2 regions of the Streptomyces thermocarboxydus genome follow, and region 2 is predicted to be linked to the other one. Evidence: riboswitches for the same ligand, from Rfam matches in the RefSeq annotation. Region 2 holds a riboswitch; the other holds the start of a gene.
What was found. Region 2 has a riboswitch for glycine ahead of gcvT (glycine cleavage system aminomethyltransferase GcvT). Riboswitches for the same ligand answer to the same signal wherever they lie in the genome.
Positions count from the first base shown of each region.

Region 1 (6,944 bases), 4.0 Mb from region 2:
CCTCGCGCCCGCACTGCTCGGCCTGGCGTTCCTCCTCGTGCCGCTGCTGGCCCTCGTCGTACGGGCGCCCTGGAGCGACCTGCCCGAGCAGCTGACCAGCCCGGCCGTGTGGGACGCGCTGCGTCTGTCCCTGGTCTGCGCGACCACGGCGACCGCGCTGAGCCTGGTCGTCGGGGTGCCGCTGGCCTGGCTGCTGGCCCGCACCGACTTCCCCGGGCGGAGCCTGGTGCGCGCCCTGGTGACGCTGCCGCTGGTGCTGCCGCCGGTGGTCGGGGGTGTCGCCCTGCTGCTGGCGCTGGGCCGCAACGGCATCGTGGGACAGTGGCTGGACGAGTGGTTCGGGATCACCCTGCCGTTCACCACCGCCGGTGTCGTGCTCGCGGAGACCTTCGTGGCGCTGCCGTTCCTGGTGATCAGCGTCGAGGGCACGCTGCGGGCCGCCGACCCGCGGTTCGAGGAGGCGGCGGCCACCTTGGGCGCGTCCCGGTTCACCGCGTTCCGCCGGGTCACGCTGCCGCTGATCGCCCCGGGCGTCGCGGCGGGCGCCGTGCTGGCCTGGGCCCGCGCGCTCGGTGAGTTCGGCGCGACGATCACCTTCGCCGGGAACTTCCCTGGCCGCACCCAGACCATGCCGCTCGCGGTCTACCTCGCCCTGCAGAACGACCCGGCCGCCGCGATCGCCCTCAGCCTCGTGCTGCTCGCGGTGTCGGTGGCCGTGCTGGCGGGGCTGCGGGACCGCTGGACGAGGGCGGTCTGACCGATGACGGCACACCCCGCACCCCAGGGCCTGGACGCGCACCTCGTCGTCGAGCGCGGGTCCTTCCGCCTCGACGTGGAGCTGACGGCCGCGCCCGGTGACGTGGTCGCCCTGCTCGGCCCGAACGGGGCGGGCAAGACCACCGCCCTGCGGGCCCTCGCCGGGCTCTCACCCCTCACCGGCGGCCATCTGCGCCTCGACGGCACGGACCTCGCCCGCACCCCGCCCGAATCGCGTCCGGTGGGCGTCGTCTTCCAGGACTACCTGCTCTTCCCGCACCTGACCGCCCTCGACAACGTGGCGTTCGGCCCGCACTGCCAGGGCGCCGGCAGGAGCGAGGCGCGCAGACAGGCCGCAGTGTGGCTGGAGCGGATGGGCCTGGCCGAGCATCTGGGCGCCAAGCCCAAGCGGCTCTCGGGCGGTCAGGCCCAGCGCGTGGCGCTCGCCCGCGCCCTGGCCACCGACCCGCGCCTGCTCCTCCTGGACGAGCCTCTCGCCGCCCTCGACGCCCGCACCCGCCTCGAGGTGCGGGCGCAACTGCGCCGCCACCTGGCCGACTTCGAGGCCGTCGCCGTCCTGGTGACGCACGACCCGCTGGACGCGATGGTGCTCGCCGACCGGCTGGTCGTCGTGGAGCACGGCCGGGTCGTGCAGGAGGGCGCACCCGCCGACATCGCCCGCCACCCGCGCACCGAGTACATCGCCCAGCTCGTCGGGCTGAACCTCTACCGCGGGCGGGCGGACGGCCACACCGTACGGCTCGACGCGGGGCCGGAGGTGAGCACCACGGAGGATCTGTCCGGGCCCGCTTTCGTCGCGTTCCCGCCCGGCGCGGTCACCCTGTACCGGGACCGTCCCACCGGCTCCAGCGCGCGCAACCTGTGGTGCTGCGAGGTGGCGGGGCTGGAGAGCCACGGCGACCAGATCCGCGTGGAGCTGACCGGCGAACTGCCCCTGGCCGCCGACCTCACCGCCGTCGCCGTGGCCGAACTGGGGCTGCACCCGGGCGCACCGGTCTGGGCAGCGGTGAAGGCCACGCAGACGCACGCCTACCCGGCCTGAAGCGGCCCGTACGACGCGAAAGGGCCCCGCCCGGGCGAACCGGGCGGGGCCTCTCGCTTCCGCGTGTCTCAGTCCTCGTACGCGTCCAGCGGCGGGCAGGAGCAGACCAGGTTGCGGTCGCCGTAGGCCTGGTCGATGCGGCGCACCGGCGGCCAGTACTTGTCGGCGGCGTTCACCTCGCCCGGGAACGCGGCCTCCTCGCGGGTGTAGGCGTGCTCCCACTCCCCGCCGAGCACGGACGCCGTGTGCGGGGCGTTGCGCAGCGGGTTGTCGTCGGCGGGCCACTCGCCGGAGCCGACCTTCTCGATCTCGGCGCGGATGGCGATCATCGCCTCGCAGAACCGGTCCAGCTCGATGAGGTCCTCGGACTCGGTGGGCTCGATCATCAGCGTGCCGGCCACCGGGAAGGACATCGTCGGCGCATGGAAGCCGTAATCGATGAGGCGCTTGGCCACGTCGTCGACGGTCACGCCGGTCGCCTTGGTGAGCGGGCGCAGGTCGATGATGCACTCGTGCGCGACCAGTCCGCCAGGGCCGGTGTAGAGCACGGGGTAGTGCGGCTCGAGGCGCTTGGCGATGTAGTTGGCGCTGAGCACGGCCACCTGCGTGGCCCGCTTCAGGCCCTCGCCGCCCATGAGGCGGACGTACGCCCAGGAGATGGGCAGGATGCCCGCGGAGCCCCACGGGGCGGCCGAGATGGGACCGACGCCCGTCTCCGGACCGGCCTGCGGCTGCAGCGGGTGGTTCGGCAGGTACGGGGCGAGGTGGGCGCGGACGCCGACCGGGCCGACGCCGGGACCGCCGCCGCCGTGCGGGATGCAGAACGTCTTGTGCAGGTTCAGGTGGGAGACGTCGCCGCCGAAGTGGCCCGGCTTGGCGAGGCCGACCAGGGCGTTGAGGTTGGCGCCGTCGACGTAGACCTGGCCGCCGGCCTCGTGCACCTGGGCGCAGATGTCGGCGACGTGCTCCTCGAAGACGCCGTGCGTCGACGGGTAGGTGATCATCAGCACGGCCAGCTCGTCGCGGTGCTGCTCGATCTTGGCGCGCAGGTCGTCGACGTCGACCTCGCCGTTCTCGGCGGTCTTCACCACGACGACCTTCATGCCGGCCATCACGGCGGACGCGGCGTTGGTGCCGTGCGCGGAGGACGGGATGAGGCAGACGGTGCGCTGCTCGTCGCCGTTGGCGCGGTGGTAGCCGCGGACGGCGAGCAGACCGGCCAGCTCACCCTGGGAACCGGCGTTGGGCTGGAGGGACACCTTGTCGTAACCGGTGACCTCGGCGAGACGTTCCTCCAGCTCGCGGATGAGCGTGAGGTAGCCCCCGGCCTGCTCGGCCGGGACGAACGGGTGCAGCTGGCCGAACTCGGGCCAGGTGACCGGCTCCATCTCGGTGGTCGCGTTGAGCTTCATGGTGCAGGAGCCCAGCGGGATCATGCCGCGGTCCAGCGCGTAGTCGCGGTCGGCGAGGCGGCGCAGGTAGCGCAGCATGGCCGTCTCGGAGCGGTGCTGGTGGAAGACCGGGTGGGTGAGGAAGTCGTCGGTGCGCAGCAGCGCGTCCGGCAGGGCGTCCCCGGCGGAGGCGTCCAGGGCCTCGACGTCGGCCTCGACGCCGAAGGCGCGCCACACGGCGGCGAGCTGGTCGCGGGTGGTGGTCTCGTCGCAGGCGACGGAGACGGTGTCGGCGTCGACGAGGCGCAGGTTGACGCCGTTGTCGCGGGCGGCGGCGACGACCTCGGCGGCCCGGCCCGCGACCCGTACGGTGAGGGTGTCGAAGTACGCGCCGTGGACGACCTCGGCGCCGCCGGCGCGCAGGCCCTCGGCGAGGATCGCGGCGTAGCGGTGGGTGCGGCGGGCGATGGTCCGCAGGCCCTCGGGACCGTGGTAGACGGCGTACATGCCGGCCATGACGGCGAGCAGCACCTGGGCGGTGCAGATGTTGCTGGTGGCCTTCTCGCGGCGGATGTGCTGCTCACGGGTCTGCAGGGCCAGGCGGTAGGCCTTGTTGCCGTCGGCGTCGACGGAGACGCCGACGAGGCGGCCGGGCAGGCTGCGGGCCATCTTGTCCTGGACGGCCATGTAACCGGCGTGCGGGCCGCCGAAGCCCATGGGGACGCCGAAGCGCTGCGTGGTGCCCACCGCGATGTCCGCGCCCAGCTCGCCGGGGGACTTCAGCAGGGTGAGGGCGAGCAGGTCGGCGGCGACGGTGACGAGCGCGCCGCGCTCGTGCGCCTGGTCGATCACCGGCTTGACGTCCCGGACGGCGCCGGACGCGCCCGGGTACTGGATCAGGACGCCGTTGATCTCACGGCCGTCGAGCTCGGCGGGGATGCCGTCGCTCAGGTCGGCGACGACGACCTCGACGCCGGTCGGCTCGGCGCGGGTCTGGATGACGGCGACGGTCTGCGGCAGGGCGTCCGCGTCGACCAGGAAGAGGCCCTTCTTGTTCTTGCCCATGCGCCGGGACAGCGCCATCGCCTCGGCGGCGGCGGTGCCCTCGTCCAGCAGGGAGGCGCCGGACGTGGGCAGGCCGGTGAGGTCGGCGACCATCGTCTGGAAGTTCAGCAGCGCCTCGAGCCGGCCCTGCGAGATCTCCGGCTGGTACGGCGTGTAGGCCGTGTACCAGGCGGGGTTCTCCATGACGTTGCGCAGGATGACCGGCGGCGTGAAGGTGCCGTAGTAGCCCAGGCCGATCATGGAGCCGAGGACCTGGTTGCGGCCTGCGAGGCCGCGCAGCTCGGCGAGCACGTCGGCCTCGCTGCGGGCGCCGGGCAGGTCCAGGGCGTCGGCGTTCTTGATGACGTCGGGCACGGCGGCGGCGGTCAGCTCGTCGAGCGAGCCGTAGCCCACCTGGGCCAGCATCTTCGCCCGGGCCTCGTGGTCGGGGCCGATGTGGCGCTGCTCGAACGGGATTCCCTGTTCGAGCTCGGAGAGCGGGGTGCGGGGGGCAGTCATTGAGGAGGCCTCCTGGTCCGACGACCTTCGAGGGGCACCACGGCGCAGGTGCCCGGACGGCCTCCCCCTCTGTCATCTCAACCTGAGAGCTTCACCGGAACGCCGCTGGCGGTCCGGTTTTCACCGTCGGTGAGAGCGGAAGCCGTCGACACCCGCCCTGCTTTCCAGAGTGACCTCGTCCGTGCGGTACGTGTGCCTGAGAGATTCCGGGGAGGATTTGCTCCTTCGGCGCCTCCGGTGGTGCCTGGAGGACTCTCCCGCACGGGGTCAGCGGCCGTTGCCAGCGTACCAGCGAGGTCACGACCCCGGCCTTCGAGTGGCCGTTCCGCCGATTGTGCCTTTTTGTAGTGCTATCGGATGAGTTTGCTACGAGTGGAGGGCCCGTGCAGACCGACATCGACCCGCGTCACCTCATCGGCCGCAAGGCGTACGACCGCAACGGCACCCGTATCGGCACGATCGACGAGGTCTACCTCGACGACGCCACCGGCGTGCCGGAGTGGGCGGCGATACGCACCGGCCTGTTCAGCCGGGACGCCTTCGTCCCCCTGGAACCCAGCGAGCTGATCGACGGGACCCTGCACGTGCCGTTCGAACGGTCCCTCATCAAGGACGCGCCGGACTTCGGCGTCGGCCGCCATCTCTCCCCGGAGCAGGAGCTCCAGCTGTACCACCACTACGGCCTGGACGTCGCCTCCCCTCCCCCGCTCCCGGACAGGGACTTCGGCAAGCTGGCGGGCCAGGAGGAGCACACCTGACACCACCGGGGCGACGGTCTCTCGAGCCCTTCCGCCCCACCGGCCTGACGGCCCGCCCTGGCCAGGACACCCGACGCACGAGCCAAGGACCGGCCACGCCCCGCGCCCACGGGCGGCCGCGCGGCCGGGTCGGCCCACAAGCCCGCCCCTGACAGCCCGCCGACGGGGGGCACACCCCGCGGCGAGCCGTCAGCCCCGGACCGAGCCGGTTCCCTCCGCCACGGGCACACCGCCACGGCGCCCGCGGCATCCCGCCGGTGCGACTCACGTGGCCCACCCGCGCCGTCGAAGCGGCAACGCTCACGCTTCCAGCGGCCGAGGCCGCTGTGCCTCCGGTGGTCCCATCGGCGCCGGCAGGTCCGGTGGCGACTCCACCAGTGGCAGCGGCTCCGCTGCCTCCAGCGCCGGGTCGTCCACGCGGAACGTCTTCACGCGGCCCGGTGCCGAGCCGGGGGTCTCGAAGCGGACCGTCACGCGGCCCAGGCCGCTGCCCTGCACCCACCCGTGCCCGTACTCGGCGTGCCGGACGTCACGGCCGGCGGGCCAGCGCCGTTCCACCGGGGCCTCGGGGCGCGGCTCGGGCGCGGGCTCGGACTCCTCGCCCTCGGCGACGTCCTCCGCCGCTCCGCCCGCCGCCTGGGCGAACAGGTCCTCCTGCGTGTAGTCGGCCAGCCCGCTGACGCCGACGCCGAGCAGCCGTACGCCGCCCGTGGTGTCCACCGAGTCCAGCAGCCGCGCCGCCGCCTCGCGGACGACGGCCGGGTCGTCGGTGGGGCCGCGCAGGGTCTCGGAGCGGGTCAGCGTGGAGAAGTCGTACCGCCGTACCTTCAGCACGATGGTGCGTCCGGACAGCCCCGCACCGCGCAGCCGCCGCACGCAGCGGTCGGCGAGCCGCTGCACCTCCAGGCCGACCCGCACCCGGTCATGGATGTCCACGTCGTACGTGTCCTCGACGGACACCGACTTGGTCTCACGCTCGGCGACGACGGGCCGGTCGTCGCGGGCCAGCGCCATCGCGTACAAGGCGTGCCCGTGGGCCTTGCCCAGCAGCCGCACCAGCTCGTCCTCGCCGGCCTCGGCGATCTCGCCGACCGTGTGGATGCCGGCCCGCCGCAGATGGTCACCGGTGGCGGGGCCGACGCCCGGGAGGGTCCGCACCGGCATCGGTTCGAGCATCGCCCGCTCGGTGCCGGGCTCGATGACGACGAGCCCGTCCGGCTTCGCCTGCTCGGAGGCGATCTTCGCCAGCATCTTGGACGCGGCCAGCCCTACGGAGCCGGTCAGTCCGGTGACCGCGCGGATGTCCGCGCGCAGCTTCGTGCCGACCAGCCGCGCCGACCGCTCGTCCCACGCCGTGCCCCCGGCCTCGAGGTCGACGAACGCCTCGTCGAGGCTGAGCGGCTCCACCAGGGG
Region 1 is NZ_CP058273.1:989,783-996,726, forward strand. Features, by position in the region: gene AY578_RS04670 (ABC transporter permease) at 1-757, shown strand, start outside; gene AY578_RS04675 (ABC transporter ATP-binding protein) at 761-1,819, shown strand; gene gcvP (aminomethyl-transferring glycine dehydrogenase) at 1,888-4,773, opposite strand; glycine riboswitch at 4,948-5,043, opposite strand; gene AY578_RS04685 (PRC-barrel domain-containing protein) at 5,157-5,531, shown strand; gene AY578_RS04690 (DNA polymerase IV) at 5,832-6,944, opposite strand, start outside.
Region 1: linked by a shared signal. The riboswitch ahead of gcvP (aminomethyl-transferring glycine dehydrogenase) and the one ahead of gcvT (glycine cleavage system aminomethyltransferase GcvT) in region 2 are both predicted to bind glycine.

Region 2 (6,944 bases):
GCGTGCGGGTTGAGCCAGAGGCCGTAGCGGTCCGGGTAGAGCGCGCGGGCCACCTCGAGCCCGTCGACCACCTCGTACGAACGGTTCCAGCCGCTGGCGGACAGCTCCTGGGCGGAGGTGACGCAGGGCGCGTAGCCGTGTCCGTCGACCTCCATGGTCCCGTACTGGGCGTCCGGCGAGCCGGCCTGGCCGTGCCAGAGCAGCATCCAGACCCTGCCGGACGCGGGGGTGGCGAGGGCGCGCAGCAAGGCCTCGTAGGCGTCGTAACGCCCGGGCGTCACCTGGCGCAGCATGTGCTCGACCTGTCCGGCCGCCGCGGTGCCAGCGCTCACTTGTATCGCCCCTCCGTACAACACCCTGCCGCCAATGCTCCTAGCTTAAGCCGACGGCCTCCGGCGGTCTGCGGTCAGTGCGCGGAAGGCTGCGCCCGCGGCGCATCGGGCGGGCGCCTCAGGCGCGCTGGTAGAAGGGGCGGACCTTGGCGCGCAGCCAGTCGCCGACCGGGTCCTGGGCCACGTCGAGGACGACGAGGTTGACCGGCCAGCGGGCGGGGCTGCGGCCCAGCGCCCGGCCGAGGGCGTCCAGCGGCAGCGCGCGCGGGTCGCCCTCCCAGTGCAGCAGCTCCACGCCGACGAACAGCACGGGGTCGGCCGTCTCGACGGCGGCCAGGCAGCGGCGGGCGGTCGCGACCACGCCGATGGCGTCGAACTCCTGCGAGGCGGCGGAGAGGAAGTCCACCGGGTCGTCCTGCCAGTCCGGTTCGTACAGCCGGACGCGGCCGCCGCTCGCGGGGCCCTCCAACGGGGAGCGTCCGGCCCGGCACAGCTCGGCCACGGCGGCCGGCGGCAGCGGGACGGCGACCGTGCCGCCCGGGTTGACGACGATGCCGGCCTGCGGCGGCAGTCCGCGGGCGAACTCCACGGCGGGCGCGATGGTGCAGCCCATGTGGGAGCCGACGACCTGGCGGAACTGCTCCTCGGAGCTGAAGACCGGCACGTACGCCTGGCCGTCCAGTTCCATGGTGGGCAGGTCGAGGGGGCCGCTGTGCGGTCCGCCGCCGTTGGGCAGGGGCACCCACACGAAGCTGCGGCCGAGGACCTCGACGATGCGGGCTCCCGCCGAGGGGACGCCGAGGGAGGCGGAGAGCGCCTCCTCCAGTTCGTTGCCGGGCCACCCGCCGTGCGGGTGGAAGTGCGTCCGGTCCGGGATGTCCGCCGGGAAGTCCATCTGTCGCCCACCGTCTGCCTGATGCCACTGCTTGACGGAAAGGCTAGCCGGTCAGCGGTGGAGCCGGTCCCGCACAGGGCGTTCGGGGACCGGTCGGCCGGTGCCCGCGGCCCGGCGCGAGGTGCTCGCCGGCCGGTCGGCCGGAGGGCCGGTCCGGCGTCCGGCATGCCCCGGACGGTCGGCCGGTCCCGCGTCCCGATTCAGGGCATACGCCGACCGGTCAGCCGGTGAAGCCGATCCGGCACCGGGCGCACGCCGGCCAAGTCGGCCTGTGTCGCGGCCCGGCATCGGACTCACGCCGACCGGTCAGCCGAAGGGCCGGCCCCCGCGCAGGGCGTGCGCCGGCCAGTAAACCGAGGGGGCGGCCCGGCACCGGACTCACGCCGACCGGTCAGCCGGTGAAGCCGATCCGGCGCAGGGCGTTCGCGGCGTCCCGGTCGACGAGCACCGCCGAGGCGCAGCCCCCCGGCACCCGGCCGGACTCCACGTCCTCCAGCAGCCGGGCGCACGCCGTGCGGTGCCGGCGGAAGGCGTAACGCGAGACGCCCCGGCCCCGCTCCAGCTGCCCGGCCAGGGCCTCCTCGGGCGGGACGTCGAGGAGCAGCAGGTGCAGCGCGGCCCCGCGGCGGCGGGCCTCGCGGGCCAGCCAGCGCCGCACCCAGGCCTGGGTGCCGCAGTCGTGCACGACGACCGGCCGGCCGGAGCGCAGCACGCGGCGCAGTCCGGCGTAGTGGGCGAGCCGCACCAGGGGCCGGTAGACGGCGTAGGGCAGCAGGCGGGGCATGCGGCGGTCCCAGCGGTCGCGGGCGTCCTGGGAGTCGACCCGTTCGCCGTGCACCGCGCGCCGCATCAGCGTGGACTTGCCGCTGCCGGGCAGCCCGGTGACGACGACGAGGTCGCGGGGGCCGAAGAGCAGGGCGCGCGGGCTGCGGCCCGAGCGGGCCCGCAGGTCCTGGACGAGGGGGACGGGAGCCGCGTCCCGGGCGCCTGCGGCCCGGGACGCGTGCTGCCGAGGCAGCGCGACGCCTGTGGTGCCGGCGTACGCCGTGGGCCTGTTCACCGTGGTCGTCCTCCCCTGGGGCCGGATACGGAGGTCCGATCCCCGCCGCGTGTAAAGAGAAGGTAATGCCAGGTCGCTCTCGGTTGCGTGCTCATTCCGACACAGGCCTGTCACAGCTCCCTGTGACCGAGCCTGCACGAGCCGTTCACCCTCGGCAAGGGCCCCCTGCCGGTGTCCCACGATGCGTGCAATGATGTGCGCGCCAACTGCATACCGGCCGTTTGAATCCGCGCGGGAGAGTCCCCGGCACCTGTGCCGCCGGGGCGCCGAAGGAGCAAGTCCCTCCCTTGAATCTCTCAGGCACCGTTACCGCGCGGGCGAGGCACATCTGAAAAGCGGGCCGCCGTCGCAGTGCTCCGGCGGCCTCACCCAAGGTGCAAGTCCTGACCGCCGTAGGACCGGTGGTCATGGCGAACCTCTCAGGTTCCGATGACAGATGGGGAGGAACGACCTCGCCGTCATGCCCCCTGGGAGACCGACCGATGAGCAGTACCGAACCCCGCCGCACCGCGCTCGATGCCCTGCATCGGTCGCTCGGCGCGACGATGACCGACTTCGCCGGCTGGGACATGCCCCTGCGCTACGGCTCCGAGCGCGACGAGCACACCGCCGTGCGCACGCGGGCCGGCCTCTTCGACCTCTCGCACATGGGCGAGATCACGGTCACCGGCCCGCAGGCCGCCGCCCTCCTCGACCACGCGCTGGTGGGCAACATCTCGGGCGTGAAGCCGGGCCGCGCCCGCTACACGATGATCTGCCGTGAGGACGGCGGCATCCTGGACGACCTGATCGTCTACCGCCTGGGCGAGACCGAGTACATGGTCGTGGCCAACGCCTCCAACGCCCAGGTGGTGCTGGACGCGCTGACCGAGCGGGCCGCGGGCTTCGACGCCGAGGTGCGCGACGACCGCGACGCCTACGCACTGCTGGCCGTGCAGGGCCCCGAGTCCCCGGCGATCCTGAAGAGCCTCACGGACGCCGACCTGGACGGCCTGAAGTACTACGCCGGTCTGCCGGGCACCGTGGCCGGGGTCCCCGCGCTGATCGCCCGCACCGGCTACACCGGCGAGGACGGCTTCGAGCTGTTCGTGAAGCCGGAGCACGCCGTGGAGCTGTGGCAGGCGCTGACCAAGGCGGGCGAGGGCCACGGGCTTGTCCCGTGCGGTCTGTCCTGCCGGGACACGCTCCGCCTGGAAGCGGGCATGCCGCTGTACGGCAACGAGCTGAGCACCTCCCTCACGCCCTTCGACGCCGGTCTCGGCCGGGTGGTGAAGTTCGAGAAGGAGGGCGACTTCGTGGGCCGCGCCGCCCTCGCCGAGGCCGCAGAGCGCGCCGAGAAGAACCCGCCGCGCGTCCTGGTCGGCCTGGTCGCCCACGGCCGCCGGGTGCCGCGCGCCGGGTACGCCGTGGTCGCCGGCGGCGAGAAGATCGGCGAGGTCACCTCCGGCGCCCCCTCCCCCACCCTGGGCAAGCCGATCGCCATGGCCTACGTCGACGCCGCCCACGCGGAGCCGGGCACCGAGGGCGTCGGTGTGGACATCCGCGGCAGCCACGAGCCGTACGACGTCGTGGCGCTGCCGTTCTACAAGCGGCAGAAGTGACACCGTCGTAGCCGGCCTTCGGGCTGCTTCCCGCGCGTCCGCGGCACGGGGGTCCCACCCGTCCGGCCGCTTGGCGTGCCCTCCCCGTCATCAGCAGTTTCCCGCGTACAGGAGAATTCAGGCCATGAGCAACCCCCAGGACCTGCGTTACAGCAAGGAGCACGAGTGGCTGTCGGCCGCCGAGGACGGCGTGGCGACGGTCGGTATCACGGAGCACGCGGCCAACGCGCTCGGCGACGTGGTCTTCGTCCAGCTCCCCGAGGTCGGTGACACGGTGACCGCGGGCGAGACCTGCGGCGAGCTGGAGTCCACCAAGTCCGTCAGCGACCTGTACTCTCCCGTCTCCGGCGAGGTCACCGAGGTCAACGAGGACGTGGTGAACGACCCGGCGCTGGTGAACTCGGCCCCCTTCGAGGGCGGCTGGCTGTTCAAGGTGCGGGTCACCGACGAGCCGGCCGACCTGCTGTCCGCCGCCGAGTACGACGCGTTCATCGCGGGCTGAGGAGCCGACGCCGTATGTCCCTTCTGAACACGCCGCTGCACGAGCTCGACCCGGCCGTGGCCGCCGCGGTCGACGCCGAGCTGCACCGGCAGCAGTCCACCCTCGAGATGATCGCCTCGGAGAACTTCGCCCCGGTCGCGGTCATGGAGGCCCAGGGCTCGGTCCTCACCAACAAGTACGCCGAGGGCTACCCCGGCCGCCGCTACTACGGCGGCTGCGAGCACGTCGACGTGATCGAGCAGATCGCCATCGACCGGGTGAAGGAGCTGTTCGGCGCCGAGCACGCCAACGTCCAGCCGCACTCGGGCGCCCAGGCCAACGCGGCCGCGATGTTCGCGCTGCTGAAGCCGGGCGACACGATCATGGGACTGAACCTCGCACACGGCGGGCACCTGACCCACGGCATGAAGATCAACTTCTCCGGCAAGCTCTACAACGTGGTCGCGTACCACGTGGGCGACGACGGCCAGGTCGACATGGCCGAGGTCGAGCGGCTCGCCAAGGAGAACAAGCCGAAGCTGATCGTGGCCGGCTGGTCGGCGTACCCGCGTCAGCTGGACTTCGCCGCGTTCCGCCGGATCGCGGACGAGGTCGGCGCGTACCTCATGGTCGACATGGCGCACTTCGCCGGTCTGGTCGCCGCGGGCCTGCACCCGAACCCGGTGCCGCACGCCCATGTCGTCACGACCACCACGCACAAGACCCTCGGCGGCCCGCGCGGCGGTGTGATCCTCTCCACGGCCGAGCTGGCCAAGAAGATCAACTCCGCGGTGTTCCCGGGCCAGCAGGGCGGTCCGCTGGAGCACGTGGTCGCCGCCAAGGCGGTCGCGTTCAAGGTCTGCGCCTCGGAGGAGTTCAAGGAGCGCCAGCGCCGCACCCTGGAGGGCGCCCGCATCCTCGCCGAGCGTCTGGTGCGGGACGACGTGAAGGCCGTGGGCGTGGACGTGCTGTCCGGCGGCACGGACGTGCACCTCGTCCTGGTGGACCTGCGGAACTCGGAGCTGGACGGCCAGCAGGCCGAGGACCGGCTGCACGAGGTCGGGATCACCGTCAACCGGAACGCGATCCCCAACGACCCTCGCCCGCCGATGGTCACCTCGGGTCTGCGGATCGGCACGCCCGCCCTCGCCACCCGCGGCTTCACGGCCGAGGACTTCGCCGAGGTCGCGGACGTGATCGCGGAGGCGCTGAAGCCGTCGTACGACGCCGAGGCGCTCCGGGGCCGGGTCGCGGCGCTGGCCGCGAAGCACCCGCTGTACCCCGGTCTGCGGTAATTCCGTCCGCTTTTTGTACGGACGTACGGGGCATCGCGCACACTGGGTCGGTGGGCGCGGTGCCCCGCACCGTGCGGCGCATGAACGATTCACCACCCCGTCCGGCCCACTGAACCGCCCTTCCCCGGTGGACAGCGTCGTCCGCCGAACCCTGAGGAGTCCTCCCGTGGCCATCTCGGTCTTCGACCTGTTCTCGATCGGCATCGGCCCGTCCAGCTCGCACACGGTCGGCCCCATGCGGGCGGCCCGGATGTTCGCCCGGCGGCTGCGCAACGAGGACCTCCTGGACTCCGTCGCCTCGGTGCGCGCGGAGCTGTACGGCTCCCTGGGCGCCACCGGGCACGGCCACGGCACGCCCAAGGCGGTGCTGCTGGGCCTGGAGGGCGACTCGCCGCGCACGGTGGACGTGGAGTCGGCCGACGAACGCGTGGAGAAGATCAAGGACGGCGGGCGGCTGCGGCTGCTCGGCGCGCACGAGATCGGCTTCTCCTTCGACGACGACCTGGTGCTGCACCGCCGCAAGGCGCTCCCCTACCACGCCAACGGCATGACGCTGTGGGCGTACGACTCCTCCGGCGCGGAGCTGCTGGCCAAGACGTACTACTCGGTGGGCGGCGGTTTCGTCGTCGACGAGGACGCGGTGGGCGCGGACCGGATCAAGCTCGACGACACCGTGCTGAAGTACCCCTTCCGCACCGGGGACGAGCTGCTGCGGCTCACCAAGGAGACCGGCCTGTCGATCTCCGCGCTGATGCTGGAGAACGAGCGCGCCTGGCGGACCGAGGAGGAGATCCGCGAGGGCCTCCTGGAGATCTGGCGCGTGATGCGGGCTTGCGTGGAGCGGGGCATGTCCCGCGAGGGCATCCTGCCGGGCGGGCTGAAGGTCCGCCGCCGCGCCGCCACCACCGCCCGCAAGCTGCGCTCCGAGGGCGACCCGCAGGCGCTCGCGATGGAGTGGATCACCCTGTACGCGATGGCGGTGAACGAGGAGAACGCGGCCGGCGGCCGGGTCGTCACGGCCCCGACGAACGGCGCGGCCGGCATCATCCCCGCCGTCCTGCACTACTACATGAACTTCGTGCCGGGCGCCGACGAGGAGGGCGTGGTGCGCTTCCTGCTCGCGGCGGGCGCCATCGGCATGCTCTTCAAGGAGAACGCCTCCATCTCCGGCGCCGAGGTCGGCTGCCAGGGAGAAGTGGGCTCCGCCTGCTCGATGGCGGCGGGCGCGCTGGCGGAGGTGCTGGGCGGCTCCCCTGAGCAGGTGGAGAACGCGGCAGAGA
Region 2 is NZ_CP058273.1:5,003,456-5,010,399, reverse strand. Features, by position in the region: gene AY578_RS23235 (enhanced serine sensitivity protein SseB C-terminal domain-containing protein) at 1-332, opposite strand, end outside; gene AY578_RS23230 (enhanced serine sensitivity protein SseB) at 451-1,227, opposite strand; gene AY578_RS23225 (AAA family ATPase) at 1,619-2,287, opposite strand; glycine riboswitch at 2,510-2,609, shown strand; glycine riboswitch at 2,610-2,733, shown strand; gene gcvT (glycine cleavage system aminomethyltransferase GcvT) at 2,770-3,888, shown strand; gene gcvH (glycine cleavage system protein GcvH) at 4,013-4,390, shown strand; gene glyA (serine hydroxymethyltransferase) at 4,405-5,664, shown strand; gene AY578_RS23205 (L-serine ammonia-lyase) at 5,831-6,944, shown strand, end outside.